3 regions of the Arthrobacter sp. MMS24-T111 genome follow, and region 3 is predicted to be linked to each of the others. Evidence: riboswitches for the same ligand, from Rfam matches in the RefSeq annotation. Region 3 holds a riboswitch; each other region holds the start of a gene.

Region 1 (9,436 bases), 2.2 Mb from region 3:
CTTGCCCCGGGCTTTGCGGAGACGGCGTACTGGCAGCCCGTGGTCCTGGGCCTGGGCCTGGCCACCATGCTGGTGGGAGGCTACCGGGCGCTCCGGCAAACCGACATCAAACTGATCCTTGCCTACGGCACCGTCAGCCAGCTGGGCTTCCTCACCATGGTGGTGGGCCTGGGGACGCCGGACGCCGCCCTGGCCGGGCTGGCAATGCTGCTGGCCCACGGGCTGTTCAAGGCCACGCTGTTCCTGGTGGTGGGCATCATCGACCACCAGTCCGGGACCCGTGATGTGCGGAAACTCTCCGGCGTCTTCCGGTCCTCGCGGGCCCTGGGCATTGTGGCGGGCATCGGTGCGGCCTCCATGGCCGGGGTGCCGCTGCTGGCAGGGTTTGTGGCCAAGGAATCGGTACTCGAAGCGTTCGTGCACCACGCCACCGGCCCGCATGCCGGTCCGTGGGGCATGGTGGTGCTGGCCGGCCTGGTGGTGGGATCCATCCTGACCTTCGCCTACAGCGCCCGGTTCATGTGGGGTGCCTTCGCGGCCAAGCCCGGCGTGGAGCCCACCCCGTTCAAAGCCATCCGGCCCTCCTTCCTTGCCGCGCCCGCGGTCCTGAGCCTCCTGACCATCGCCTACGGGCTCTGGCCGGTGCCGGTGGACGCCTGGATCCAGCCGTACGCGGCGCTGTTCGCCTCCACGGCGTCCGACGCCGGAACGCCGGCTGAGCAGGCCGGCCACCTGGCGCTGTGGCACGGTTTCACCCCCGCCCTTGGGCTGACGGCCGTCACGTTCGTGCTGGGCCTGGCCATGTACTTCGGCCGCAACGCCGTGGCCAGGGCGCAGGCACTGGTTCCGGGCTGGGTGGACGGCGACCGGGGCTACCAGCTCACCATCGGCGCCCTGGACGACGCCGCCGTCTGGATCACGGGCCGGACCCAGCGCGGTTCCCTCTACTTCTACCTCGCCGTGATCCTCAGCGTGGCGTTCGTCCTGCCGCTCACCGCCATCCTGCTCAGCGGCAATACCCTGCCGCAGGACATCTACCTCGTGGACCCGCACTCACCGCTGCAGCTCGTGGCCGGCGTGGGCATCGTGATTGGCGCGCTGGCCGCCGTCAAGGCCAACAAGCGCTTCCTGGCGGTGCTGATGGTCTCCGTCACCGGGTACGGCATCGCCCTCATGTTTGCCCTGCAGGGCGCCCCCGACCTTGCCCTGACCCAGATGCTGGTGGAAACCATCATCCTGGTGGCGTTCGTCCTGGCCATGCGCAGCCTTCCCCCGAGCTTCGTGACCGCACCGGCGGAAAGTACCGGGTGCTGCGCGTCATCATCGGGTTGGGCTTCGGCGTGACCATGGTGTTCGCCGCGATCTTCGCCATGGGAGCCAGGACCGCCATCCCGGTGTCCCTGCAGTTCCCGCAGCTCGCCTATGAGGGCGGCGGCGGCCTGAACGTGGTCAACGTGACGCTCGTGGACATCCGGGCGTGGGACACGTTCGGTGAGATCAGTGTCCTTGCCCTGGCCGCCACCGGCGTGGCCAGCCTGATCTTTGTCCGCGGCCGCGGGGACCGCCTGCAACGGTCCGCCTCCGTTGCCGAGGGCACCGTGGGCCGGTACCACGGCGTGGACCCCGGGTCCCGCGACGGTGCGGCGCTGGCCATCAGCCGGAAGTTCGCCGCCTCGGCACGGGACGCCTGGATCGTGGCGGGCAGGACCCTCGCCCCGGAACGCCGCTCCATCATCTTCGAGGTGGTCACCCGCCTGATGTTCCACTCGATGATCATCTTCTCGCTCTACCTGCTGCTGGCCGGCCACAACCTGCCCGGCGGCGGTTTTGCCGGCGGCCTGACCGCAGGCCTGGCCCTGACCATCCGCTACCTGGCCGGTGGGCGGTTCGAACTGCGGGAAGCCGCACCGCTGAGCGCGGGTGCGTTGCTGGGCACAGGCCTCGCCTTGGCCGCGGCCTCCGGTGTGACGCCCCTGCTGTTGGGCGGCCAGGTGTTCCAGTCCGCCATCATCGAGGTGTGGCTGCCCGTGTTCGGCGACATCAAGTTCGTCACCTCCACCATCTTCGATATCGGCGTGTATGTGGTGGTGGTGGGCCTGGTGCTTGACGTGCTGCGCAGCCTCGGCGCCGAGATTGATGAACACATGGAGGAACGGTCCGCCGCGGCCGGGCCTGAACCGGCACAGCAGGACCAGGAACCGGACCGTATTCCTGCCGAGACCACCGCAAAGGGCAACGCATGAGCGTCAACCTGACCTTGCTGATCGTCATGGGCGCCCTGTATGCCTGCGGCATCTACCTGATCCTCGAACGCAGCCTCACCCGCGTCCTGCTCGGGCTGATGCTGCTGGCCAACGCCACCAACCTGCTGATCCTGTCCACCGGGGGATACGCCGGGTTGGCTCCGTTTTTCACCAAGGACACCCCGGCCGGTGATTACAACGATCCCCTGCCGCAAGCCTTGATCCTGACCTCGATCGTGATTTCCTTCGCCGTGACCGCGTTCATGCTGGGCATCATCTACCGCACGTGGGTCCTGGCCCGCCAAGACGATATCCAGGATGACGTGGAGGACCTCCGGGTGGCGGAAACACCGAGCTTCGACGCGGAGGACGACGCCGAAATTCCGGCCGAAACATCCGAGTTTCCGCTTGCCACCGTCACGGCGGGAGGCCGGGAAATGCCGGCCGAGCAGGCGGCCGCGGAAGAACAGCCCGGCTCGCCCACCATCGAATCCGGCCCGGAAGGCGGCAAGAAGTGAACATCGCCAGCCTGGCCCCGCTCGCCGTCGTCCTTCCCATCCTGGGGGCCGCACTGACCTTCCTCCTGATCCGGCATTCCCGGGCCCAGCGGGCGGTCAGCATCGGACTGTTGTCGCTCACCTTGGCCCTGGAATGCCTCCTGTTGGCGTCCGCCTGGAACAGCGGAACCGCCGCGGTGACCATCGGGGGCTGGCTGCCGCCCTGGGGCATCGTCATGGTGGTGGACCAATTCTCCTCGCTGATGCTGGTGGTCTCCTCGGCCGTGAGCCTCGCCGTGCTGGTGTACGCCACGGGGCAGGGCATGGCCGACGGCGACGAAGACGCCCCGGTCTCGATCTTCCACCCCACCTACCTGATCCTGGTGGCAGGGGTGTCCAACGCGTTCCTCTCCGGGGACCTCTTCAACCTCTACGTCGGCTTCGAGATCCTGCTGACCGCAAGCTACGTGCTCATGACCCTGGGCGGCACCGGGCCCCGGATCCGCGCCGGCGTCACCTACGTGGTGGTGTCCGTGGTGTCCTCCGTGCTCTTCCTGATCGCCATCGCCATGGTGTACGGGGCAACCGGGACAGTGAACATGGCCGACCTCGCCCTCAAGCTGGGCGACCTGGACCAAGGCACCAGGACCCTGCTGCACGTCATGCTGCTGGTGGCGTTCGGCATCAAGGCCGCCGTCTTCCCGCTGTCCTTCTGGCTCCCCGACTCCTACCCCACGGCGCCGGCACCCGTCACCGCCGTGTTCGCCGGCCTGTTGACCAAGGTGGGCGTGTACGCCATGGTCAGGACCGAAACGCTGCTGTTCCCCGGCGACACCCTGAACACGCCACTGATGGTGGTGGCACTGCTGACCATGGTGGTGGGCATCCTTGGTGCGCTGGCGCAAAGCGACATCAAGCGTCTGCTCTCGTTCACCCTGGTCAGCCACATCGGGTACATGGTGTTCGGCCTGGCCATGTCCTCCGTGGCAGGCCTGGCAGCGGCGGTCTTCTACGTGGCGCACCACATCACCATCCAGACCAGCCTGTTCCTGGTGACCGGCCTGATCGAACGCCGCGGCGGCAAGCTCCTCGGTTGACCGGCTCGGCGGGCTGGCCAAGCTGTCGCCCCTGCTGGCAATGCTGTTCTTCATCCCCGGTATGAACCTGGCCGGCATCCCCCCGTTCTCCGGGTTCCTCGGCAAGGTGGGGCTGCTGCAGGCCGGCATTGAGCTGGGAACCCCGCTGGCCTACGCGCTGGTGATCGGAGGGGTGCTGACCAGCCTGCTGACGCTGCTGGCCATCGCCCGCGTATGGAACCGTGCGTTCTGGCGGAAGCCGGAGGACGCCGAACATCCGGACCCTGTGCTGTTGGCCGGACCCTCCGGGCGCGCCGCCGGGCCGGGCGCCAAACTCAACACGGTCACGCTCCTTCCGCGCACCATGGTGGGATCAACCCTTGGCCTGGTGGTGCTCGGCGTCGCCCTGACCGTGTTCGCCGGGCCGCTGTTCGGTCTCTCCGACCAGGCTGCGCGGGACATGCTCGACCGGGCCCCGTACATCCAGTCGGTCCTCGGCAGCAATACCGCCGTCCCGGCCACCGTGACGGGAGGAGGACGATGAGCCGCAAACGGATTTCGCTGCGCCAGGAGCTTCCCCTCCTGGTCTGGCTGGTGATCGTGTGGGGTGCCCTCTGGCAGGACTTCAGCCCCGGGAACCTGCTCTTCGGCGCCCTGCTGGCGGTGGGCGTTGCCAGGCTGTTCTACCTTCCGCCGGTGGAACTCAGCGGCCGGTTCAACATCCTGTACGCCGTGCCCTTTGCCTTTGCCTTCCTGGCGAAAGTGGTGGTCGCCAGCGGCCAGGTCCTGTACCTGGCCACCGTCCGCGGACCCAAGGTGACCAACGCCGTCGTCGCGGTGAAGCTCCGGAGCCACCAGGACCTGATCGTCACGGCCACCGGTCACGTGATCTCCCTGATTCCCGGCTCCCTGGTGGTGGAGGTAGACCGCCCGGCCTCCACCCTGTACCTGCACGCACTGAACATCACCTCGAAGCAGGACATCGAGGGCCTGCGGAACGAGGTCCGGTCCATCGAAGCAGGCCTGATCCGCATCATGGGTTCCGCCGAAGAACTTGAAGCCGTCCGAATGGAGGCGTCCGCATGATGCCCGTTGTCCTGGCGGTCACGGCCGTCATCTTCTCCCTCGCCGCGGGCGGGGCCATCATCAGGATTGCCCGCGGCCCTTCGCTGCTGGACCGGGTCCTTGCGGCCGATGTCCTGCTCGCCATCCTGGGCGGGGCCCTGTGCGTGGACATGGCCGTGAACCGGCACCTGAACAACCTGATGCTGGTGGTGGCCATCTCCATCATCGGGTTCATCGGGTCGGTCACGGTGGCCCGGTTCGTCGCCGACCGGAGGGTGAACCCCCATGAATCCTGACTTTTCCGGCGCGGACGCGTGGATCGACCTTGCCTCCGCGGTGTTCATGGTGGCGGGCGCGCTCCTGTCCCTGGGCGCCGCAATCGGGCTGCTCCGTTTCCCGGACCTGATGAGCCGCATGCACGCCGCCACCAAGCCGCAGGTCCTGGGCTTGTTCCTGCTGCTGGCAGCGATTGGGCTGCAGATGCGCACCTGGTGGGTGTGGCCGGTCCTGGTGGTGGCCTGGATCTTCCAGCTGCTCACGGTGCCGGTGTCCGCGCACATGGTGGGCCGGGCCGGCTACCGCACCAAGCACCTGCACCGGGAGCTGCTCGCCGCCGATGAACTCGAGGCCGTAGTGCAAAAAGCCGCCGCCGAGGCTGCCCGGACGGACAACCGCGACGACGGCTAAAAACGCCAGCAGCTAGACGATGTCCTGCGTCTTGGCGAAGCGGGTGATGGCGCGCTGGGTGCCCCGGTTGGCCAGGACCTGGATGGTGGCGCTGACGGAGGCGGAGATCAGTGCGAAGGTCAATGCCGACCGCAGGCTGGTGGGCACGTCCTCGCCCTTGCCGCTGGGCGGCTTCTGCCCGGTGGTCTTTTCCCAGATGGTGTTGACGAGCTTGGTGCCGACCAGGCCTGCGCCCAGGCTCACCCCGGTACCGAGCAGCTTGATGAAGAGGTTCATTCCTAGTACTCCTTGCGGGCGGAAAACGGACTGCCTCCAGCCTAGCCGTACACCCGGACTGGTCCGGGCAAGGGCATGGCCGGCATCCTCTCCGGCCCGCTGACGGCGGTCCGCGGTCACATCCGGTGCAACAGCCGTCATGGCCGCCGCCCAGCCCCCGCCAGGTGTAAACTTGACCACGCCCGAACCGGGCAGTATTTACACGCGAACATCAACATCTAAAAACGACAGGGGAGCGCCGCCGTCGGACAACCGGCCATGCCGGGAACCGCAGGTGGGCGCTGAGAGTGCGGGACAGCCGCAGACCCTCGAACCTGATCCGGTTAGTACCGGCGCAAGGGAGTCGAGTTCTCAAAGTGTCCGGCCGGACCGGTAACGGTCCGCCAGCCGGAGCCACTTTCCCCTCCTGTTACCCAGGAGGATCACATGAGTACTGCTGCAATCAAGAAGACCACCAGTAAGTCCTGGCGCGTCGTCGACATCGTGGTGGCGGCCCTGGTGGCCATCGCCGGCGGAGTCATTTTCTGGGCCTGGGACCAGGGCGCCGCCGCCCTGTCGGCCCCCATGAACGCCGCCTACCCGCCCCTGACCGGGATCCTGGCCGGCGGCTGGATGATTCCCGGCGTGCTGGGAATGCTCATCATCCGCAAACCCGGAGCCGCCCTGTTCTGCGAAACCGTGGCCGCAACGGGCGAGCTCCTGATGGGTTCCCAGTATGGCGCCTCAGTCCTTTTCTCCGGTTTCATCCAGGGGTTGGGCGCGGAAATCATCTTCGCGGTTTTCGTCTACCGCAAGTTCAACCTGCCCGTCTCCCTCTTGGCGGGGGCGGCCGCGGGCTTCTTCTGCGGCCTGAATGACTCATTCGCACCCTGGGGCTGGAACATTGCCTACTCCGGGGCGGACAAGCTCGCCTACATAGTCCTGACCACGGTGTCCGGCGCCGTGCTGGCGGGCGCATTGTCCTGGCTGGCCACCCGCGGACTGGCCCGCACCGGCGTGCTGAGCTCTTTCGCGTCCCGCAAGGCTGCAACGGAGCCAGTCTTCTCCTGATGGCGCCCTCCCAGGACGCCGCAGGAGGCGTGCGCCCTGCCGCCATTACGGCCCGTGGCTGGGGCTGGCGGCATGCCGGCAGGGCCAAACCTGCAGTCCACGCCCTCGACCTGGATATCCGCCCCGGAGAGCGGGTACTCCTGCTCGGTCCCTCGGGTGCCGGGAAATCGACGCTCCTGCATGCCCTCGCCGGGGTCCTGGGCGACATTAACGACGACGGCGAGGCCGGCGACGCGGACGAGTCCGGTTCGTTGCTGGTCGACGGCGCTCCACCCCGCGAGCGTCGAGGCCGGTCCGGCCTCATGCAGCAGGACCCGGAGACCCAGGTGGTCCTCTCCCGGGTGGGGGATGACGTCGCCTTCGGCGCCGAGAACCTTGCCGTGCCCCGCGACGCCATCTGGGCGCGCGTGCACGAGGCGCTTGCCGACGTCGGACTCTCCCACCTCCCGCTGGACCACCCGACGTCGGCCCTCTCCGGCGGGCAGAAACAGCGTCTGGCGCTGGCGGGCATCCTGGCGATGCGCCCCGGGCTGATCTTGCTGGATGAGCCCACCGCCAACCTCGACCCGGACGGCGTCCTGGAGGTCCGTGACGCCGTGGCACGCTGCCTGGACAAGACCGGTGCCACCCTGGTGGTGGTGGAGCACCGGGTTTCCGTCTGGAAGGACCTGGTGGACCGGATCGTGGTCCTGCAGCCGGGCTCCGCCTCGGATCCCGCCGTGCTCCTGGACGGACCTCCGGACCGCGTGCTCGGCGAGGCCCGGGCCATGCTGACGGCAGCCGGAGTCTGGGTGCCGGGGTATGTGCCGGCCACCCGCCGCCGGTCCGGCAACCCTGCCGCCGGAACCGGCAACCTCCTGCTGGCAGCCGAAGACCTGGCCGTCTCCCGCGAGCGTCCCCGCCGCAAAGGCTTCCGGAAAATCCCGCCGGTTCCTGTCCAGGAGGGTGTTGCCGCGCAGGTCAGGGCCGGCCAGGCGCTGGCCGTCACCGGCCCGAACGGCGCCGGGAAATCAACGTTCGCACTGACCCTTGCCGGGCTCCTTGAACCGGTGGCCGGAAAGGTGTCCGCCACGGTGGACCTTAGCCGCGGTGCCGGGATCGACCCCTACGCGTGGAAGGCCGAGCAGTTGATCTCACGGGTGGGCACCGTGTTCCAGGAACCGGAGCACCAGTTCGTGACGGGCAAGGTGTTGGACGAGCTGCTGTTCGGGCCGCGGCACCTGGGCCACGGCGAGGACCGGGTGGAGGAGCTGCTTGAGCGGCTGCGGCTCACCCGGCTGGTGGACGCCAATCCCTACACATTGTCCGGCGGGGAGAAGCGGCGGCTGTCCGTGGCCACGGTCCTGGCCGCCAGCCCGCAGGTGCTGGTCCTGGACGAGCCGACGTTCGGGCAGGACGCCAACACCTGGGCAGAGCTGGCCTCGTTCCTGTCCGAACTCCTGGACGCCGGCACGGCCGTGGTGTCCGTGACCCACGACGCCGAATTCACCCAGGCTTTGGGCGGGGCCGAGCTGCGGCTGGCCGCTGCGGAACCGGTGGCGCCATGAGGCAGCAGCTGACCCTGGACGGCAACCGCGCCCTCCTTGCCCGGGCCAACCCGCTGAGCAAATTTGCCGCTGTCGTGCTGATCACCGCGGTCCTGGCACTGTCCATCGACTGGGTGTCCGCGTCCGTGGCCCTGGTCTTCGAGTTGATGCTGTTTCCCCTGGCCGGCCTCACCGCGTCCCTGCTCTGGCAGCGGGGCTGGCCGCTGATCCTCGCCGCCGCCATCGGCGGCTGGAGCACCTCCATCCTGGCGCCGGACAGCGGGAGGATCCTGCTCGACGCCGGCATCTGGACCATGAGCGAAGGCTCCCTCCAGCTGGGCATCGGCTTCCTGCTGCGGGGCTTCGCGATCGCCCTTCCGGCGGTGCTCCTGATGAGCTGTACCGATCCGACGGACCTTGCCGATGCGCTGGCACAGAAGGCGCGCCTGCCGCACCGGTTCGTCCTGGGAACGCTGGCGGCGATGCGCCTGGTGGGGCTCATGGCCGAGGAATGGCAGACCATCGGCATGGCCCGGCGTGCCCGCGGCGTGGGGTCGCGCGGCAACGTGGTCCAGCGGGTAAAGGCGACCCTGGGGCAGAGTTTCGGGCTCCTGGTGCAGGCGATCCGCCGTGCGTCGAGGCTTGCCGTGACCATGGAAGCGCGGGGTTTCGGCGGCGCTCAGCGGACCTGGGCCCGGGAATCAACGTTCAGCGTCCTGGACCTGTGGGTGGTGGGCGGCGGCGTCCTGATCGCCGGCTGTGCCCTTGGTGCGGCGCTTGCCGCGGGCCGTTGGAACATGGTGTGGTTGGGCAGCTAACGGGGTTACCTGGCGGTACTATCGCATGTAGCGGGTAGGTTACCCCATATAAACACCCGGATGGCCGCGCTCCGGCCTGCTATCTCATTTATGATATATTTTCGTCATGACTCAGGAGACCGCCGGCCACGTCGCCGCCATGTTGAGGAACGCCCGGACCGAGAAGGGCTGGACCCAGGGCCAGTTGGCTTCCGAACT
Region 2 (9,436 bases), 440 kb from region 3:
ACGCATCGGTCAGGAGCTGGTGGGTATGCAATTCACTCACGGGGAGTTTCCTTATTCATTTGGGCAATGGCGCTGCCTGCTCAACGGGCCGGCCAGTCCTGGCCGTTCCGGAGCACGCTCGGGCGCGCAAGCTAATCCAGTGGAAGCCGATCGCGGGCTATCTAATGCTGGCACTGGTGACCAACGGGCAAATCTCAAGATCGCGTAGGGGCGGGCTTGTTGGTTTCAAATCAAGGAAATCAACGACCGGGCATCCAGTTCTACCTTCCCAGTCTAGCCGTACAGGGGCGAAATCCCCGTGTTGCCCGTTCCTGCCGCGTCCGCCGGGCCCTATGGAACCAGCTCGAAGTGGACCTGCCGGGTGGTGATGTCGGAGGACAGCAGCCGGACGCGCACCTTGGTACCGGAGGTCAGCTCGCCGGCGCAGCGTGCCGTGACCGCCGGTTCGGCGATCTGGATGATCCCGGAGCTGCCGTTCCCGTTGCCGTTTTTCGCGGACGCGTTGCAGTTCCCGTTCTTGGCCGATCCGTTGCCGTTCCCGTTCTGGGGTTTGGACCCGGAAATCACGATCGCGTCGAATTCCTGGCCGATGTGGTTCAGCAGCAATGCCGCCTCCACCGTGTCCAGCGCCATCCGCTCCATCCGCGACGCCAGCTGGTCGGAACCGGCCATGATTCCCGGCAGCAGCGGCAGCGCCTCCCGTACCCAGCCCGGAACGTCACCGCCGTTGCTGAGGGCCTCGCAGATCACCAGCACGAAGCGGTCCACCAGCCGGCGCAGCGGGGCGGTGGTGTGGGCGTAGGCGGCGCCGATGGCGGACTGGATGCCGTCGTCCGGGACTGTCCCGTCAAACGCTGTATAGGACGCGCCCCGGAACAGCATCCCGGCCGAATGCATGATGGCCAGCTGGCGGGGATCGGTGGGGTCCAGCGACCGCAGGTACTCGCCGTAGCTGACTTCGCCGTCCCACGGCCTGCCCAGCACCTCGGTCTGCAGCCGGAAATGCCTCAGCGACCGCTCATCCGGGGCAGGCATGGTGCGCAGGATGCCCACCTTGCCTTCCAGCATGAGCTGGGCGGCCGCCATCCCCGTCATCAGCGAAATCTGCGCGTTCCAGTCCTCCACGGGAAGCTGCGGGGCGGCGTCGATCCGGTAGCCGCCGTCGGGCAACTGAACGATCTCCTGCTCCGGCATGTTGAGGCTGGCGCCCCCGCGCGCCCGCTCCAGCGCCACCCGTTTCAGCCCCACTTCCCGGAGCAGTTCCAGCACGGGGGAGCGGTGCCGGCGTCGAGGGCGGCCTGTGCACCTTTGTAGCTGAGCTTGTCGCGGCTGCGGATCCGCGCCCGCCTGACGCCGACGGACATCACCGCTGCGTCGGCGTCGAGCGTGAACTCCCAGACGAAAGCCGAACACTCCTGGCCCGGCAGCAGGCTCCCGGCCCCTTCGCTGATGACCTCCGGGTGAAGCGGGATCCGGCCGTCGGGGGCGTAGAACGTCTGTCCGCGGCGCCGGGTCTCAGCATCCAACGGACCACCCGGTGCAACAAAGGCAGGAACGTCGGCGATCGCGTAGAGCACCCGGTAGCCGCTCCCGTCCGGCTCGATGAACACGGCTTGGTCCAGGTCGGTGGACGAGGCGGGGTCGATGGTCACGAACGCGACGGCGGTCAGGTCATAGGACGGCAGCTTCAGGGCCGCCACGGCGGCGCGGGCGTCCTCCACTGCCGCTGCCGGATAAGGCCCCGGCAGTTCGAGTTCTGCCCGCAACGCACCCAGTGCCTCTTCCAGTGCGTTCCGATGGTCGCGGACATTGGGAGCCAACCGATGATGTGACACAAAAGTCAGCGTAACTCCAAGTCCTGGGTTTTACGCAGGCCCGGGGCCGGCAGCGTCCAGCGCGTCGAGCAGGGAGGCTGCAGCGGCCGCGGGATCCGCCGCCTCGGTGATGGCACGGACCACCACGATCCTTCGTGCACCTGCCTCCGCCACCTGGTGCACATTCCCGTGGTCGATGCCCCCGATGGCAAACCACGGCACCGGGCTGGGTACCTCCGCGGCGGCCTTGGCGGCGTACTTCACCAGGGCAAGCCCGACGGCGGTCCGGCCGGGTTTGGTGGGCGTGGCCCAGACAGGTCCCACGCAGAAGTAGTCCAGGTGGGAAGGCCCGGCAGCGGCGGAGAGGGCGGCATCCACCTGGTCCGGGCTGTGGCTGGACAGCCCGATGGCCGCATTACCGTTGACCAGCGTCCGGGCCGCAGCCAACGGGAGGTCCTTTTGGCCGATGTGGAACACCGGTGCGCCGGACAGCACCGCGATGTCGGCCCGGTCGTTGACGGCCCACAGCCGCCCGTGACGCACCGCCGCCTCCTTCAAGACCGCCAGCAGGTCCAGTTCCTCGGCGGCCTCGATGCTCTTGTCGCGCAACTGGATGATGTCCACGCCCCCGGCGAACGCGGCATCCACGAACCGGGCAAAGTCGCCGCGGTCCCGGCGCGCATCCGTGCAGAGGTACAGTCTGGCCGCCCCGAGGGCAGGAAAGGAGGAGGGGGACATATTCATGCCTGCCAGCCTAGTTCCTCTAAACTGGGCTGGTACTGCGGGAGCCCGCGGCAGCTGTCACAAAGCGCCGGGCTGAGAGGGCTTTGGAGCCGACCGCTTGACCTGATCCGGCTAATACCGGCGTAGGGAAGGAACCGCACCATGACCAGCACCAGGAACTGCCGGCCCGGGCCTGGCGATGACGCCATCCGGGCCGACGTCGCCGTCATCGGCGCGGGGGTGGTGGGACACGGAATCGCCTGGGAGATCCAGCGCTCCGGCCGTTCCGTCGCGCTCATCGATGACGCGCCCGGCGCCGGCGCCAGCTGGGCCGCTGCCGGCATGCTGGCCCCCGTCAGCGAGCTGCACTACCAGGAAGAGGACCTCCTGGAGCTCATGCTCGACGCATCCTCCCGCTGGCCCGGCTTCGCTGCCGGCGTCGCCGCCGCAGCCGGAACCGGGACCGGTTACTTGACGACACCCACCCTCGCGGTCGGTGTGGACGCTGCCGACCGGCGGGCGCTGATGGACCTGCGCGCAGTGCAGCAGGCCAGCGGCCTGGAGGTGGCACCGTTGACCGTGCGTGAAGCCCGCAGCCGCGAACCCTTGCTGAGCCCGGGGATCTCATGCGCGCTGGACACCCCGGCCGACCACCAGGTGGACCCGAGGAAGCTGATAGCGTCAGTGCGCCTGGCGCTCGCCGCAGCGGCACGGGAAACCCCGACGTTGGCGGTTGCCGGTGCCACGGAAGGTTTTGCCGTCCCGGAGCGGGCGGCCGGACTGCTGTGGAAGGACGGGACGGTGGCCGGCGTCCGCCTTGGGAGCGGCAGCATGGTCCTGGCGAGGGAAACGGTCGTGGCCAACGGCCTGCACGCGGCGTCCCTTGACGGCTTGCCCCACGGCCTTGACCTGCCGCTGCGGCCGGTGCACGGGGACATCCTCCGGCTTTCCGTGCCGCAGCACCTGCGCCCGCTGGTGACGGCCACGGTGCGCGGGGTGGTCCACGGGATCCCGGTGTACATCGTCCCCCGGGAGGATGGCACGGTGGTCATCGGCGCCTCCCAGCGGGAGGACGCGCTTTCCGACGCCGTGAGCGCCGGCAGCGTGTACCAACTGCTCCGTGACGCCCAGGCACTGGTTCCCGCTGTCGCCGAACTTGAACTGCTGGAATGCACCGCCCGGGCGCGCCCCGGGACCCCCGACAATGCACCCTTGCTGGGCCGGGTTGCGGCGTCCTTGGGATCCGGGGGCCGAGCGGACGGGCACGTGCCGGGGCTGATCATCGCGACCGGTTTCTTCCGGCACGGGGTGCTGCTCACGCCCTCCGCCGCCGCCATCTGCACAACACTGCTGGACGGGGCCGTCGATCCCCGCTGGGCGCCGTTCAGCCCGGACCGCTTTTCCGGGTCGGCCGTGGCCGTCCCCAGCCCCCACATGAAGGAGACAGCGTGAATATCACCCTCAACGGAAACCCGCACTCGGTGGCCGACGGCGCTTCCATCACCACGCTCGTCAGCCAGGTCACCGGGCGGCCGCTGGCCCCCAACGGCCAGGCGACGGACGGCAGGAAATTGGGCGTCGCCGTCGCCCACAACGCCCAGGTGGTGCCGCGCAGCCAGTGGTTCGGTACCGCGCTCGCCGACGGCGACGACATCGAACTCGTTACCGCAGTACAAGGAGGCTGACACCATGACCGAAACCGGCACCATCAACACCGCAAGCCAAGCCGCAGGGGACACCCTGGTGATCGACGGCGTCGCCCTGGGATCCCGGCTCATCATGGGCACCGGCGGTGCGCCCAGCTTGGACGGACTGGGCGCCGCGCTCCTGGCCTCCGGCACGGCACTGACCACGGTGGCCATGCGGCGCTACTCACCAGCGGAAACCGGCTCGCTGTTCCAGCTGCTGGTGGACCACGGGATCAAAGTCCTGCCCAACACCGCCGGCTGCTTCACCGCCCGGGACGCTGTCCTTACCGCGGAACTGGCCCGGGAAGCCCTCGAAACCGACTGGGTGAAGCTGGAAGTCATCGCCGACGAACAGACCCTGCTGCCGGACGCCGTGGAACTCGTTGAGGCCACCGAGCAACTGGTCAACCGCGGCTTCAAGGTCTTTGCCTACACCAACGACGACCCCGTGCTGGCGCTGCGGCTGGAAAATCTTGGTGCCACCGCCGTCATGCCGCTCGGCGCACCGATCGGCACCGGTCTGGGCATCCTGAACCCGCACAACATCGAACTCATCGTCTCCCGGGCCTCGGTCCCCGTGGTCCTGGACGCGGGCATCGGTACGGCCTCCGACGCCGCCCTGGCCATGGAGCTGGGCTGCGACGCCGTCCTGCTGGCGACGGCCGTGACGCGGGCGCAGAATCCGGCGCTGATGGGCGAAGCTTTCAAGCACGCCGTGATTTCCGGCAGGTTGGCGAGGGCCGCCGGACGCATCCCGCGCCGGGAACACGCCCTGGCCTCATCGGCGATGGAGGGCCGGGCCGAGTTCCTCTAGCAGTTAATAAGGCTGTGGCCACCACCCGGACGGGTGGTGGCCACAGCCTTACTCAGGGTCGGTTCAGCTCCGCAGGACCGCGTTCAGCCGTTCCGTGTCATGGCGTGTCCGGGTGCGGCCCAGGTAGACGACGGCGGCAACGGCCGCAGCGATGCCCAGGACGATGGGCAGGACCCAGGGGAGCCACGTCAAACCCGGAAGATAGCCGAAACCTGCCGTCATGAGGATGATCCACGCCATCGCCGCGACGCCCACGGCGATCCCGGCGGGCACGCCCGCGCCGTACCTGGAATGGCGTTTGTCATTGGCCCAGACGATAAACCCGGCGGCGAGCGTGGCCAGCACCACGATGGTCAGCGACAGCATGGATCTCCTTGGAACGTGCGGTCAGCCTAGAACTGGCCGAAACCTACGCGGCGGACCTCTTCAGCGCCGATTTCCACATAGGCCAGCGCGCTGCCGGGAACAATGATCAGGCGTCCCTTGTCATCCTTCAGGCGCAACTGGGTGCCGTCGTTGATGGCTTCACCAACAGTCTTGGCCACCGTCTCAGCATCCTGGTCTGATTCGAGCACGATCTCGCGGCCAACGTTTTGAACGCCGATCTTAATTTCCAAGGGGGCCTCCCAGCCTGGTTCGTCGATGATGTCTTATTTGTAGTCTAGGACTCTTTGGGGAAGCGAGAGATTCCGCGCCAAGCTAAACGGTAGATGAGGTCGCTGGCCACGTTGAGGTCCAGGTTGCCGTCCGTTTCCAGCCAATACCGGGCGCTGACCTGCGCCATCCCGGCAAGGCCGCGGCCCAGGAAGCTCCGCCTCCAGGTGGGGGAGCTTGGTGTCCTCGGCAATGACCCGGGCGATGGCGTCGGCGAAGGTCCGATTGAAGGTCTCCAGCCTGGAGCTGACATCCGGATCGTTAATCAGGTCCGATTCGAACACCAGACGGTGCGCCTGGTCGTCGTTGGCGATGAAGTGGAAGTAGGCGCGCATGACGGCCTGCACGCGCTCGTCGTTGTCCGTGGTGGAGTTCAACGCCCCCAGCATCAGCTCTGTCAGCGACGTCAGATGGCTTTCCAGCAAGGCCAGGTAAAGCTCACGCTTGGACGGGAAGTGCTGGTACAGGACGGGCTTGCTCACGTGGGCAGTCTCTGCAATTTCGTCCATCGCGGCCCCGTGGTAGCCGTTCGCAACGAAGACTTCCTGGGCGGCTGCAAGCAACTGCGCACGGCGCTCGTCCCGGGGCAGCCTGGCGGACCGCTGGCCTGCGGGGCGGGAGGGAGTTTGCGGTTCGGCCGCGGGCGGGCGGTCAGCCCGTGCTTCAGGGACCACAGTTGGCCTTCTTTCCATTGCAGTTACATTCACTTTACTGCGGGGTAATATGACCCGGCGGTATCCCGGGGCATACATTGAAGTATGGCTTCGACGTTCACCGCAAATGTTTCAACCCCTTCGCTGGATCCGCTGGTGGAACCGGCGGCCGCCCTGACGTCCGCCGAGGTGGAACGCTACTCCCGGCACCTGATCATTCCCGAGATCGGCGCACTGGGGCAGCGGCGGCTCAAGAACGCCAAAGTGCTGGTCATCGGAGCCGGAGGCCTCGGTTCACCAGCGCTGCTATACCTTGCCGCGGCAGGGGTGGGCACGCTGGGCATCATCGACGACGACGTGGTGGACCTGAGCAACCTGCAGCGCCAGGTCATCCATGGCGTGCAGGATGTGGGACGGCCCAAGATCGAGTCGGCCCGCGACGCCATCGCCGCCCTGAACCCGCTGGTGGACGTCCGGCTCCACAACGTGCGCCTGGATTCGGGTAACGCCCTCGAACTGTTTGCGGACTACGACCTGATCCTGGACGGCGCTGACAACTTCGCCACCAGGTACCTGGTGAACGATGCCGCCGCCATCCTGGGCAAACCCTACGTCTGGGGCTCCATCTTCCGTTTCGACGGACAGGTGAGTGTCTTCTGGGAGAAGCACGGCCCCACGTACCGGGACCTCTATCCCGAGGCCCCTCCCGCCGGTTCCGTGCCGTCCTGCGGCGAAGGCGGCGTCTTCGGCATGTTGTGCGCGGCGGTGGGCTCGCTGATGGTCACCGAGGCAGTGAAACTGATTACCGGCGTCGGGCGCTCCCTGCTGGGCCGCGTGGCGCTGTTCGATGCCCTCGGCGGCAGCTGGCGGGAGATCCGGGTCTCCAAGGACCCCGCGGCGGAACCCATCACCGAACTCACGGACTATGAGGCGTTTTGCGGGATTGCCCCGGAGTCCACCACGGACACGGAACACACCATCACCGCCACCCAGCTGGCCACCATGCTCGCGTCGCGGAAAGCCGGGCTCAAGGACTTCGAACTGGTGGACGTCCGGGAAGCCGGCGAGTACGACATCGTCCGGATCGACGGAGCCAAGCTCATTCCGCAGGGACGGATCCTGGCAGGGGAGGCGTGGGGCGAACTCCCGCAGGACCGGGACATCGTGTTCCACTGCAAGGCCGGGACGCGATCGGCAAACGTCCTCGCGGCAGCCCGCCAGGCAGGCTACCAGCGGGTCAGCCACCTCGACGGCGGCATCCTGGCCTGGGTGCGCGAGGTGGAACCCGACAAGCCGGTCTACTGACGGAAACGCCCGCTCACCTTTGACATCAATTTCCCCAACGCCCGCTCACCTTTGACAGCTTGCAAACCAACGCCCGCTCACTTTCTTGAAGGAAGTGAGCGGGCGTTGCCTCAAATGTGGCAGGAAGTGAGCGCGCGTTGCGTCAAATGTGGCAGGAAGTGAGCGGGCGTTGCCGCCGGGACGTCAGGCGGTTTCGCGGCCTGTGTGGTCCACCGGGCATTCGGGCTCCGCGGCTGCGGCCGCCGGCGCGACACCCGGCTGCTCGACGGTGATGCCGTAGAGGGCTTCCAGGGCGGCCACGTAGTCATCCTGCTGCCCGTTGGCGGCAAGTTCGCGGGCGCGCACGGTGGGGACGTGCAGCAGCTGCTTGACCATCCGGCGGAGCGCGAATTCGACTTCTTCCGCGGCGGCGGTGCAGCCGTGGCGGGCCCGGACCTTTTCCATCTCCGCGTCCAGCACGTTCATGGTGTGCCGGCGCAGGGCGACAATGGCGGAGTCCACCGAGCGGGCTTCGCGCTCCTGTTCGAACGCCTTGGCGGCGCCGTTGACGATGCCGCTTGCCTGGGTCAGCGATTCGGCCTGCTCCTGCGGGGCAGCGAGGCGCACCGATTCCAGGGTGAGCAGCTCGACGCCGTCCAGTTCGCCGACGGCGGGGTCGAAGTCGTGCGTGAGGGCAAGGTCGATGGCGATCAACGGCTGTGCGGAATCCGCGCGGACCTGGGCCAGTTCATCGGCTTCCACCCGGGTGTCCGAACCGCTGCAGCCAATCATGACGTCAGCCGCAGCAACCGCCGGACGGAGGGATTCGACGTCCAGTGCCGTGCCGCCGCGTGTTGCCACGAATCCTTCGGCCCGCCCCGAAGACGAGTAGACGCTGATGTCCGTGCAGCCGCGTTCGCGGAGGAGGGCCATGGTGGCGCCTGCGTAAGCACCGGTTCCGAAGAGCACTACCTTCTTGGCGGACCAGTCGGGACTTTCGGAGAGGTCGGTGGCAAGGTCCAGCGCCACCGAGACAATGGAGAGGCCGCGGGAACCCAAAGCAGTCTGGGCACCGACGTCCTTGGCGGTCTTGGACGCGGCCTGGAACAGCCGGACCAGTCCGGCGCTGGCCGTGCCCTCATGCTGGGCGGTAATCAGTGCCCGCCGTACCTGCCCGGCGATTTCGCGTTCACCGACGACGGCGGAATCAAGTCCGGCGCTCACGGCGAAAAGGTGCTGGGTCACCTCCGGCCCGGTGCGGGTATTGAACGAACGCGAGACCAGGGGTTCAGACAGGCCGCTGGCCTCGCTGATGCGGGCGACGAGGGCGGCGCGGGCAGCCTCGACGTCGGCAGCGTTGGGGGCTTCACCGTAGATTTCGAAGCGGTTGCAGGTGGCCAGGACCACGGCGCCGGCCACGGCTGGGGATTCGATGAGGGTGGACGCGGCAATCCCTGAGGAACCGTTGCTCAGCTGAGCGACGGTTTCAAGATCGATGTCGGCGTGTGTAGCCACCAATGAGAAAAGAACCACAGCAGACCAATCATAGCTTTTTCGTTGCCCGGTAGAACAACCGCCGGAAAGGATAGTCGCCACACCCTGCGGTGATCCCGGACACCTTCCTGTCGCCATGGCCGCAAGGCGACAGGTTGTCGTTATCTTTTGCGGCTCTTTTTGGGCACAATCAAAAGCATGACTCCTAGCCCTGCCGTCTCCGCTGCCGGCGCCCTCGCCGCAGACCATCCACTGATGGACGGCCGCACAGCGGACTCACCGCTGATCACGGCCTACCGCGGAGGCAAACCC
Region 3 (9,436 bases):
CGGTGAGGGTGAGCCGGTCCAGGAGCGCTTTGGAGGTGCCATTGTCCCGGCCGCGCCGGACGTCCATGGCATTGGCCGCCAGGATTGCCTGCACGTTCTCCTGCAGGGCCGCTCCCACTGCGCGGAGGCCGCGGTCCTTCCATGCCCGGTTGGCGGTGGCCATGCTGCGGGCGGCGTGACGGGAGCGGTCCGCGATGGCGTGGACTGCCGCTTCGACGTCTGCCGCGGCGGCCGGCCCCCCTGCCGCCTGTCCTGCCGCCGGGCCCGGCTGCGCGAGGTCAGCAGTGGTTCCGGTATCTACGGCAGCGTGGATCAGGGCTTCAGTCATAGTCCAAGTTTAGGCGAGCCGGCTGCTTAGACCAGCACCAGGTCATCTACATGAACAACTTCGCGGTCGTAACCGCTGCCGAGTTCCTCGCCCAGCTCCCTGGTGGAGCGCCCGAGCATGTGCGGCAGCTCCTGGGATGAGTAGTTCACCAGTCCCCGGGCAACTACGGTGCCGTCGGCACCGGCAAGTTCGACGGCGTCGCCCGCTTCAAAGTCGCCGTGCACGGCCGAGATGCCGGCCGGCAGCAAGGACGTGTGGTGGTGGCGCACTGCCCGCACCGCGCCGTCGTCCAGGACCAGGCGGCCCTGCACGGACGCGACATGGGCCAGCCAGAGGAGGCGGACGGGCTTGCGCGAGCCGTTCACGGAAAACCAGGTGCCGACGTCCTCGCCGTTCAGGGCGGCGGCAGCGTTGGGTGTGGATGTCACCAGCGCGTGGATTCCGGAACCTGCCGCCATGCTGGCCGCTTCCACCTTGGTCATCATTCCGCCGGTGCCCACTCCGGCCTTGCCTGCTTTCCCGATGGAAACGCCCTCAAGGTCCTGCGCTCCGGTAACCAGCGGGATGCGCTTGGCACCGTGGGCGGGCGGACCGTCGTAGAGGGCGTCGACGTCGGACAGCAGCACGAGCGCGTCGGCGCGCACCAGGTGTGCCACCAGGGCGGCGAGCCTGTCGTTGTCGCCGAAGCGGATCTCGTGGGTGGCCACGGTGTCGTTTTCATTCACGACGGGGACCACCCCGAGGTTGAGCAGCCGGTCCATGGCGCGGAGGGCGTTGGTGTGCTGGCTGCGCCGCATCAGGTCCTCGGCCGTGAGCAGGACCTGGCTGACAGTGACGCCATGGGCACCAAACGCCTGGGTGTACCGGGCCATCAGGAGGCCCTGGCCCACGCTGGCCGCCGCCTGCTGGGTGGCCAGGTCCCGGGGACGTTTTTCCAACCCCAGCGGGGCCAACCCCGCGGCGATGGCGCCGGAGGAGACCAGGATGATTTCGGCACCCGCGTTGCGCTTGGCGGCGAGGGCGTCGGCCAGCGCGGTGAGCGACTCCTCGGAAATGCCGCCCTTGATGCTGGTCAGTGAGGAAGACCCCACCTTGACCACGATGCGGCGGGCATCCGCCAGCAGGCTTCTGTCCACGGAGCCCGCAACGGGCGCCGTGTCCACGACCCTAGAGGTCATCGTCCGCTTCCATTCCACTGTCCTGTACGGGGCGGGCAGCACGGCGTCCGCTGACGGACTCGGTCCAAATACCGGCCTTGCGCTCGGCCTCGAGTTCGGCGCGGGCGGCAGCCTTGGCGTCGCGGCGTTCCTGCTGCTCCTCACGCTTCTGGCTGCGGGTGGGGCGGTCGCCGATATCGGCGAACCGGACGTCCGTGCCACGGGGTGAAGCCAGGAGTTCCGCGCCAGCCATCATGGTGGGCTCCCAGTCGAAGACGACGCCGTCGTCCTCGCCAATGACCACGGTATCCCCCGGCTTGGCGCCCTGCTTGAACAGCTCGGTTTCCACGCCCAGCTTGGCCAGCCGGTCGGCAAGGTAGCCAATCGCTTCCTCGTTGGTGAAGTCGGTCTGCTTGACCCAGCGCTCGGGCTTCTCGCCGAGGACGCGGAACAGCGGCTCCAGGTTCTTTTCCTCGCGGCGGATCTTGAACCCGGTTTCATTGACGGCGCGCGGCCGGAGCACGACGGGCTGGACCTTGGGAGGTTCGGCCGCGACGGCGTCGCGGGCGGCCTGGACGATTTCGGCCATGGCGAAGCCGAGCTGGCGCAGGCCCTCGTGGCTGGTGGCGGAAACCTCAAAGACGCGGTACCCGCGCGATTCCAGTTCCGGGCGCACGAATTCCGCCATGTCCTTGCCGTCCGGCAGGTCCACCTTGTTCAGTGCGACGAGGCGGGGGCGGTGGTTAAGGGGGACCACCTGGCCGTCGGAGCCTGCGTAGCTCATGTCCACCGCGTACTTTTCGAGTTCGCCTTCGATGATGGCGAGGTCCGAGAGCGGATCGCGGTCGGATTCGAGCGTGCCGCAGTCGAGCACATGCACCAGGGCGGCGCAGCGCTCAACGTGACGCAGGAAGTGGTGCCCCAGGCCTTTGCCTTCGCTGGCGCCTTCAATCAGGCCGGGGACATCGGCAATCGTGAAGCGGACATCGCCTGCCTGGACGACACCCAGGTTCGGGATCAGGGTGGTGAAGGGATAATCGGCGATCTTGGGCCGGGCGGCGGACATCGCGGCGATCAGGCTGGACTTGCCCGCGGACGGGAAGCCCACCAGGGCGATGTCTGCAATGGACTTCAGTTCCAGGACCACATCGCGGGAGTCGCCTTCGATTCCCAGCAGGGCAAACCCGGGAGCGCGGCGTTTCTGGGAGGACAGGGCGGCGTTGCCGAGTCCGCCAATACCGCCGGCGGCGGCCACGTATTCGGTGCCTTCACCCACGAGGTCGGCCAGGACGGTGCCGTCTTTGGACTTGACCACGGTACCGTCCGGAACGGGAAGCACCAGGGTTTCGCCGTTCTTGCCGCCGCGCCAGTCGCCCATACCGGGCCCGCCGTTGCTGGCGTGCCGGTGCGGCGCGTGGTGGTAGTCGAGGAGGGTGGTGGTCTGGTGGTCCACCCGGAGGATCACGTCGCCGCCGTTGCCGCCGTTGCCGCCGTCGGGCCCGCCAAGGGGCTTGAACTTCTCCCGGTGGACGGAAACGCATCCATGGCCGCCGGTTCCGCCGGATACGTGCAGTACTACCCGGTCTACAAAGCTGGCCACGTGGATCTCCTCAGAATGCTGTTTACGCGGCGCCCGGGGACGCCACAACGATTGTAATGCGGTTAAAGAACAGTGGAGCGGGCCCTCAGGCCCGCTCCACCGCTTCAAGACTTGTTGTTACTCTGCGGCTGCAGCAGCAACGATGTTGACCACGCGACGTCCGCGGCGGGTGCCGAATTCAACGGCGCCCGGGGTCAGTGCGAACAGGGTGTCGTCACCGCCACGGCCGACGCCGGCGCCCGGGTGGAAGTGGGTGCCGCGCTGGCGGACGATGATCTCGCCTGCGGAAACAACCTGGCCGCCGAAGCGCTTGACGCCGAGGTACTGTGCGTTGGAATCGCGACCGTTGCGAGTGGAGCTTCGCGCCCTTTTTATGTGCCATCTGAAATGCCTGCCTCTAAATTCTGGGGAATCTGTTGAAATGCCTGAACAGTAACCGGCGGTTACTTGATGCCGGTGATCTTGACCTTGGTCAGTTCCTGGCGGTGACCCTGGCGCTTCTTGTAGCCGGTCTTGTTCTTGAACTTCTGGATGACAATCTTAGGACCACGCAGGTCCTGGAGGATTTCAGCCGTAACAGTTACCTTGGCCAGGTCCTTGGCTGCGGAGGTGACCTTGTCACCGTCAACCAGGAGCAGTGCGGGCAGCTCAATGGTGCTGCCGGCTCCACCGGCGACGCGGTTCAGGGTAACGAAGTCTCCAACGGAAACCTTCTCTTGGCGGCCGCCTGCGCGGACAATCGCGTACACCACTTGGGAACTCACTTCTCTCGACGTTTATAACAAAATTTGCGTGCGGAACCGACTCAATAAAAGCCTGGTTTCTCGCTGTGCCTCAACGCCGTGGGGTCATAACCCAAGTGTTGGCGTAAGCACCGAAGATCCAGAATACGCTAAATCCGTCTCCAGCCGCAAATGAGGCTGGTTCCGGAGGGCCGGCTGTGATAGTAACCACAGCCTGGCATGCAGCGCCGCAACCGTGCGTATCCATTGTAGCCGGGGCGCCGCCGTTGGACGTCAGGAGTGAATGCGCGGCGCGTCGAAGAATTCCACTTCAAGCCGGCAGGACTGCTTGAACGCCGTCACCATGGCGGCCTGTTCATGGTCGGAGGCTTTCCGTCCGGCCGCGTCCACAATGGCGATGGCCTGCCGGGTGGCCTCGGCGAAGCCCTCGTCGGCATAGGTGCGGAGCCACGCAGCGTAGGCGTGCCCTTCCGGTTCGCCCGCCGCGAGGAACTGGGCGTGCAGTGTCCTGCCAACCTCGGCGTAGAGCCAGAAACAGGGCAGGACGGCGGCGGCAAGGACCGCATAGCTCACCGACGCCGAGACGGCTGTGAGGTGGTCAACGTAGGACTTGGTGACGGGCCCCAGGCCCGTCTGCCCAGGCCGGGTGCTGAGCCATGAGCGGTGCAGTTCCGATTCGACCTCCAGGCACTGCCGGGCCGAGCCTGCCCAGAACAGCTGCTCCGCCTCGGACGGGGCCAGGGCACTGGCCCGGGCCAGGACCCGGGAGTACCCGTTCAGGTACTGGGCGTCCTGGGCAAGATAGTAGGCAAAGTCCTTCTCGGCCAGTTCGCCGGAGACAAGGCCGTGGATGAAGTCCAGGGCGTAGATATCCGCCAGGTCCTGCCGGGCTTCGGCCCAGAGCCTGGCCGCGAAGCCGCCTTCCGGCAGGTGGGGCCGCACGTGGTGGAAGTGGTGCACGGGCCCGTTTCCTTGGCCGACCTCCAGCCGGCCGGACTCCTCAAGCGCTCCGGCCAGCCAGGGCTTGACCGTCCGCAGCGACGCTTCCCAGTCGCCCAGCCGGGCCTGGACCGTTGCCATGGCAGAGGACAGCGAACAACCCGTGCCGTGGCTGTTGCGGGTGTTGACACGGGTGCCGGGCACTTCCACGACGTCCCGGGCCAGCACACCGGCGGTGTTGACCAGCGCGTCCGGGCAGCCTTCGCCTGACAGGTGTCCTCCCTTGACCAGGACCGTGGCGCCGGTGGCATCCGCCAGGCGCCTGCCCTGGTCCAGCGCGGCTTCCCAGTCCCCCGCGGGCTCTTCGCCCACGAGCATGGCCAGTTCGGGCAGGTTGGGGGTGATGAGGTGGGCAACGGGCAGCAGGTCGCGGAGGGCGGCTTCGGCAGATTCCTTCAGCAGCCGGTCGCCGCTGGTGGCCACCATCACGGGGTCCAGGACCACGACGGCGGGACGCACCTTTTCGAGCCACTGCTGGACTGTGCGGATCACCGCTTCGTCGCCGAGCATGCCGATCTTGACGGCGTCGATGGTGATGTCGTCGCTGACGGCATCGAGCTGCTGGGCCAGGAACGCAGCAGGCGGGACGTGGACGGCCACAACGCCGCGGGTATTCTGCGCGGTGAGTGCCGTAATGGCGGCCATGCCATATCCGCCGTGCGCTGCAATGCTTTTCAGGTCCGCCTGGATTCCTGCTCCACCGGATGGATCCGAGCCCGCGATGGAGAGGACCCGTGGGATGTCGCGGCCGGCAGGGGTGCCGGTGGCGTCAGTGGAGGCAATTGGCAGGGGCATGGAGAGGGTCGAAGACAACAGACATCCCTTCGCCGGTACTAGCCGGACAGGTTCAACGGGTGTGGATCTCAGCCGGCCTTCTGCGCGGCACCCCGTGTCGGTTTCCCAGCCTAGCCGTTGGCGCGATGCCGGGCTAAAGGTGACAGCGGCCAGATGCAGGAAGTCCCCGCCCCGTGGACTGTTCCCCCTGTACTTTCGGGGGGAATGGTCCACGAGACGGGGACTTCACCTCTCGACGCCGTGGCTTGCCGGAATTTAGAGCTTCCGAAGCCGGGACGCCCACGCCGAGGATGATGGGTTCCTCAGAACGCTTCCCGGTATCAGGAACCTTCTGGTTCGCGGGCTCGGGGGCCTTGGCTGCGTGCGAGTGCCCGGTAGTGGCGGCTTGGACGTTCTCATGGTGCTGGACGGCGGTTTCGTTCGCGGCGCCCTGGGCTCGGCTGGCGGCCCGGTGGCGGCGCGGCCTGCGCTGCCTTGTCTGCTCCAGCGTGTGGTCGGAGTAGTCCTTTTCAGCCGGTGCTTCCGCGGCCCGCGCGGGGGCTTCGCCGCCCTGCGGCCGGGGCTCCTGTGCGGCCTGTTCCGTTGCCGGTTCAGCCGCTGCAGGATTTTCCGGAGCGTCCTCGACGGCGGAAACCGGCTGGCCGAGGTGCGCGAATGCTTCCGCGAGCCGGTCCAGCGTCAGGGCGGGCTTGGGCTGCTGCTCCTCCGCGTGCTCCACGAACGGAAGCGGGACTTTCTCGCCGCCGAACGTCAGGACCGCCGCGGGACGCCCGTGTGTATCGGCGTCGTGCTTTTCCCCGTCAGCTGCCGGTGCAGGCTGGACCGGTGCTTGCGGGTCCGGAGCCTGCCCTGCCGGCGCGTGCCGGGCAGCTGCCAGCTCGTCGTCGTGGAGGTGCGCCGCGTGGGCCGCCGCGGCGATGTTGGCCAGGGCAAGCCGGGTGGCTTCAGCCTTGGCGTGCCGCTCGGCGTCACTGGGATCCGGCTGCACAGTGTGCACGTGCACTGCCGGCGCCGGTACTGCCTCGGCCTGCTGGCCGCCGCGTCCACGGCGGCGCTTCCGCTCGGGGCGTGCACCGGGCTGGGCGGCATCGGTCCGCTGCCCGTGGGGACGGTGGGCCTCCCCGCGGGCTTCGGGACGGTTGTCGGCGCGCTGGACGTGGTGTTCGGCCGCCACAATGTTGGCCCTGCGGTGCTCCACGGGATCGTCGTGGGTCACGACGCCGCGTCCGGCACACGCCTCGCACTGCTCGCCGAAGACTTCCAGCAGGCCCGTGCCCATGCGCTTGCGGGTCATTTGGACCAGGCCCAGGGAGGTGACCTCGGCAACCTGGTGCTTGGTCCGGTCGCGGCCCAGGCACTCGACGAGGCGGCGCAGGACCAGGTCGCGGTTGGATTCGAGCACCATGTCGATGAAGTCGATCACGATGATACCGCCGATATCGCGCAGCCTCAGCTGGCGTACCACTTCCTCGGCAGCTTCGAGGTTGTTCTTGGTGACGGTTTCCTCGAGGTTGCCGCCGCTGCCGGTGAACTTTCCGGTGTTGACGTCCACCACGGTCATGGCTTCGGTGCGGTCGATCACCAGCGAGCCGCCGGAGGGCAGGAACACCTTGCGCTCGAGCGCCTTGTGGATCTGCTCATCGATCCGCCAGGCGGAGAAGATGTCCTGGTCCTTGGTCCACTTCTCGAGGCGTCCCACCAGGTCCGGGGCCACGTAGGTGACGTAGGCCTCGATGGTGTCCCAGGCTTCCTCGCCGGAGACGATCAGCTTGGAAAAGTCCTCGTTGAAGACGTCGCGGACCACCTTGATGGTCAGGTCAGGTTCGCCGTACAGCAGTTCGGGGGCAAGGACCTTGGTGGAGCTGGACTGGCTCTCGATGCCCTCCCACTGCGCGCGGAGGCGGTTGATGTCGTGCGTGAGCTCCTCTTCGGATGCCCCCTCGGCCGCGGTGCGGACAATGACACCGGCGTGTTCGGGGAGGCGGTCCTTGAGGATGCGCTTGAGGCGGTTGCGTTCGACGTCGGGCAGCTTGCGCGAGATGCCCGTCATGGAGCCGCCGGGCACGTACACCAGGTAGCGTCCGGGCAAGGAGATCTGGCTGGTGAGGCGGGCACCCTTGTGGCCCACTGGGTCCTTGGTCACCTGGACCAGGACGGTGTCGCCGGACTTCAGAGCGTTTTCGATCCGGCGCTGCTTGCCTTCGAGGTTGACGGCTTCCCAGTTGACCTCGCCGGCGTACAGCACGGCGTTGCGGCCGCGCCCGATGTCAACGAACGCAGCTTCCATGGACGGCAGCACGTTCTGGACCTTGCCCAGGTAGACGTTGCCGATCAGCGAGTCCTGCTGGGTCTTGGACACGAAGTGCTCGGCCAGGACGCCGTCTTCAAGGACGCCGATCTGGATTCTGTCGTCGCGCTGCCGGACGATCATCTGGCGGTCCACGGATTCGCGGCGGGCCAGGAACTCAGCTTCGGTGATCACGGTGCGGCGGCGGCCGGTGTCGCGGGATTCGCGGCGGCGCTGCTTCTTGGCTTCAAGGCGGGTGGAGCCCTTGACGCTGGTGACCCGGTTGTTGACCGGCGCTTCGCTGACGGCGCGCGGCGCACGGACCCTCGTCACCGTGTTGGGCGGATCGTCGCCTTCCCCACCGGTCAGCTCCAGGTCCTGGTCACCGCGGCGGCGGCGACGGCGACGGCGGGAGGTCACGCCGTCTTCCACCGGCCCGTTGGCGTCCTCGTCGGCTTCGTCGTCGGCATCGGCGTCACCGGTGCCGCCTTCGACGTCTTCATCTGTCCGGTCGCCGATGCGGCTCCGTCCGCGGCGGCCACGGCTGCGGCGCCGGCGGCGGCTGGCGGAATCGTCTGCCTCGTCGGATTCTTCCTCGTCGGTCTCTTCCGCCGCGGGCGTTGTGGGGCGGACCACGGTGCTCAGGTCCGGCGCCTGGAAGAGGACTGACGTGGGGGAACCTGGTTCCAGGAACAGCGAACCAAAGGGGCTTGCTGCCGCCGTTGACGCGGCGTCGCTTCCGGCCTCGGGAGTTGCAGGTGCGGCAGCGGGCTCCTGTGCCTGCACCGGGGCGTGCGGGACCTCTTCGAGGGCGGGGCCGGCGGCGGCTTCCGGGGCAGCAACAGACGCCTCGGGGGTTTCCTCCGTTGCGGTTTCTTCCACGGCGTCCTGCACCGGAGCGGCGTCAGCAGCTTCCGCCGCTACAGTTTCCGGGGCCGGAGCCGGGGAAGCGACCTTGCGGGTGGCTACCCGACGGCGGCGTACAGGCTTCGTTTCGGCGTCCGCCGCGATGTCCGGGCCGGCAGCCGGGCCCTCATCGGCCGGGGCCGGTGCGGATACTTCAACTGCGGCAACGGCTGCGCCGGTGGTCGGCGCAGTGTCATCGGCGAACGCGGGAAGGGGTTCGGCGGCGTCGGCTTTCTTCCGGGCGCGGGTGCGGCGGGCGGGCGCCTCTTTCTCCGCGGCGGGTTCTTCCACCGGCGTGTCGGCCGCAGGGTCTGGTGCGGTGGCCTCGTCCGCTACGGCCTCGTCCGCTACGGCTTCGGCAGCCTTGGGCGCCGCCTTGCGCCGGGTCCGCGGAGCCCTCTTCGGTGCAGCAGCGGCCTCTGTTGCCACTGCTTCGTCATTAACGGCCAGTTCTCGATCATTATCCATATGTGGCTACACTCCTGCCCCTGACGTACCGCCACATCCGGCACCCATTGGGGCACATATTGTCAAAACCCGCAGGCGTTGACAGAAGTCAAATGGATGCTCCCGGGTTCGCACCGGCATTGGGGTGCGGCAGCCCACAGGAGCCGGTGGATG

The links. Region 3 has a riboswitch for thiamine pyrophosphate ahead of thiD (bifunctional hydroxymethylpyrimidine kinase/phosphomethylpyrimidine kinase). Riboswitches for the same ligand answer to the same signal wherever they lie in the genome.
Region 1: it holds a riboswitch for thiamine pyrophosphate, as region 3 does, so the genes downstream of both, ACX5I6_RS03220 (ECF transporter S component) here and thiD (bifunctional hydroxymethylpyrimidine kinase/phosphomethylpyrimidine kinase) in region 3, are expected to answer to the same signal.
Region 2: it holds a riboswitch for thiamine pyrophosphate, as region 3 does, so the genes downstream of both, thiO (glycine oxidase ThiO) here and thiD (bifunctional hydroxymethylpyrimidine kinase/phosphomethylpyrimidine kinase) in region 3, are expected to answer to the same signal.

What each region holds. Positions count from the first base shown of each region.
Region 1 covers NZ_JBTZRO010000001.1:704,979-714,414, reverse strand. The annotation lists partial or broken gene ACX5I6_RS03255 (Na+/H+ antiporter subunit A) at 1-2,243, shown strand, start outside; gene ACX5I6_RS03250 (Na(+)/H(+) antiporter subunit C) at 2,240-2,761, shown strand; partial or broken gene ACX5I6_RS03245 (Na+/H+ antiporter subunit D) at 2,758-4,360, shown strand; gene ACX5I6_RS03240 (Na+/H+ antiporter subunit E) at 4,357-4,902, shown strand; gene ACX5I6_RS03235 (monovalent cation/H+ antiporter complex subunit F) at 4,899-5,177, shown strand; gene mnhG (monovalent cation/H(+) antiporter subunit G) at 5,167-5,568, shown strand; gene ACX5I6_RS03225 (DUF4235 domain-containing protein) at 5,581-5,844, opposite strand; TPP riboswitch at 6,064-6,203, shown strand; gene ACX5I6_RS03220 (ECF transporter S component) at 6,271-6,894, shown strand; gene ACX5I6_RS03215 (ABC transporter ATP-binding protein) at 6,894-8,441, shown strand; gene ACX5I6_RS03210 (energy-coupling factor transporter transmembrane component T family protein) at 8,438-9,238, shown strand; gene ACX5I6_RS03205 (UDP-N-acetylglucosamine 1-carboxyvinyltransferase) at 9,345-9,436, shown strand, end outside.
Region 2 covers NZ_JBTZRO010000001.1:2,493,043-2,502,478, forward strand. The annotation lists gene ACX5I6_RS11765 (DEAD/DEAH box helicase) at 1-40, opposite strand, end outside; partial or broken gene ACX5I6_RS11770 (RNB domain-containing ribonuclease) at 331-1,835, opposite strand; gene thiE (thiamine phosphate synthase) at 1,866-2,558, opposite strand; TPP riboswitch at 2,586-2,705, shown strand; gene thiO (glycine oxidase ThiO) at 2,700-3,989, shown strand; gene thiS (sulfur carrier protein ThiS) at 3,986-4,222, shown strand; gene ACX5I6_RS11790 (thiazole synthase) at 4,227-5,039, shown strand; gene ACX5I6_RS11795 (hypothetical protein) at 5,103-5,405, opposite strand; gene ACX5I6_RS11800 (DUF3107 domain-containing protein) at 5,432-5,656, opposite strand; partial or broken gene ACX5I6_RS11805 (TetR/AcrR family transcriptional regulator) at 5,701-6,367, opposite strand; gene moeB (molybdopterin-synthase adenylyltransferase MoeB) at 6,452-7,651, shown strand; gene ACX5I6_RS11815 (glutamyl-tRNA reductase) at 7,835-9,163, opposite strand; gene hemE (uroporphyrinogen decarboxylase) at 9,323-9,436, shown strand, end outside.
Region 3 covers NZ_JBTZRO010000001.1:2,934,288-2,943,723, reverse strand. The annotation lists gene ACX5I6_RS13795 (glutamate-5-semialdehyde dehydrogenase) at 1-328, opposite strand, end outside; gene proB (glutamate 5-kinase) at 355-1,506, opposite strand; gene obgE (GTPase ObgE) at 1,496-3,085, opposite strand; partial or broken gene rpmA (50S ribosomal protein L27) at 3,203-3,467, opposite strand; gene rplU (50S ribosomal protein L21) at 3,529-3,837, opposite strand; gene thiD (bifunctional hydroxymethylpyrimidine kinase/phosphomethylpyrimidine kinase) at 4,102-5,622, opposite strand; TPP riboswitch at 5,630-5,727, opposite strand; gene ACX5I6_RS13765 (Rne/Rng family ribonuclease) at 5,756-9,283, opposite strand.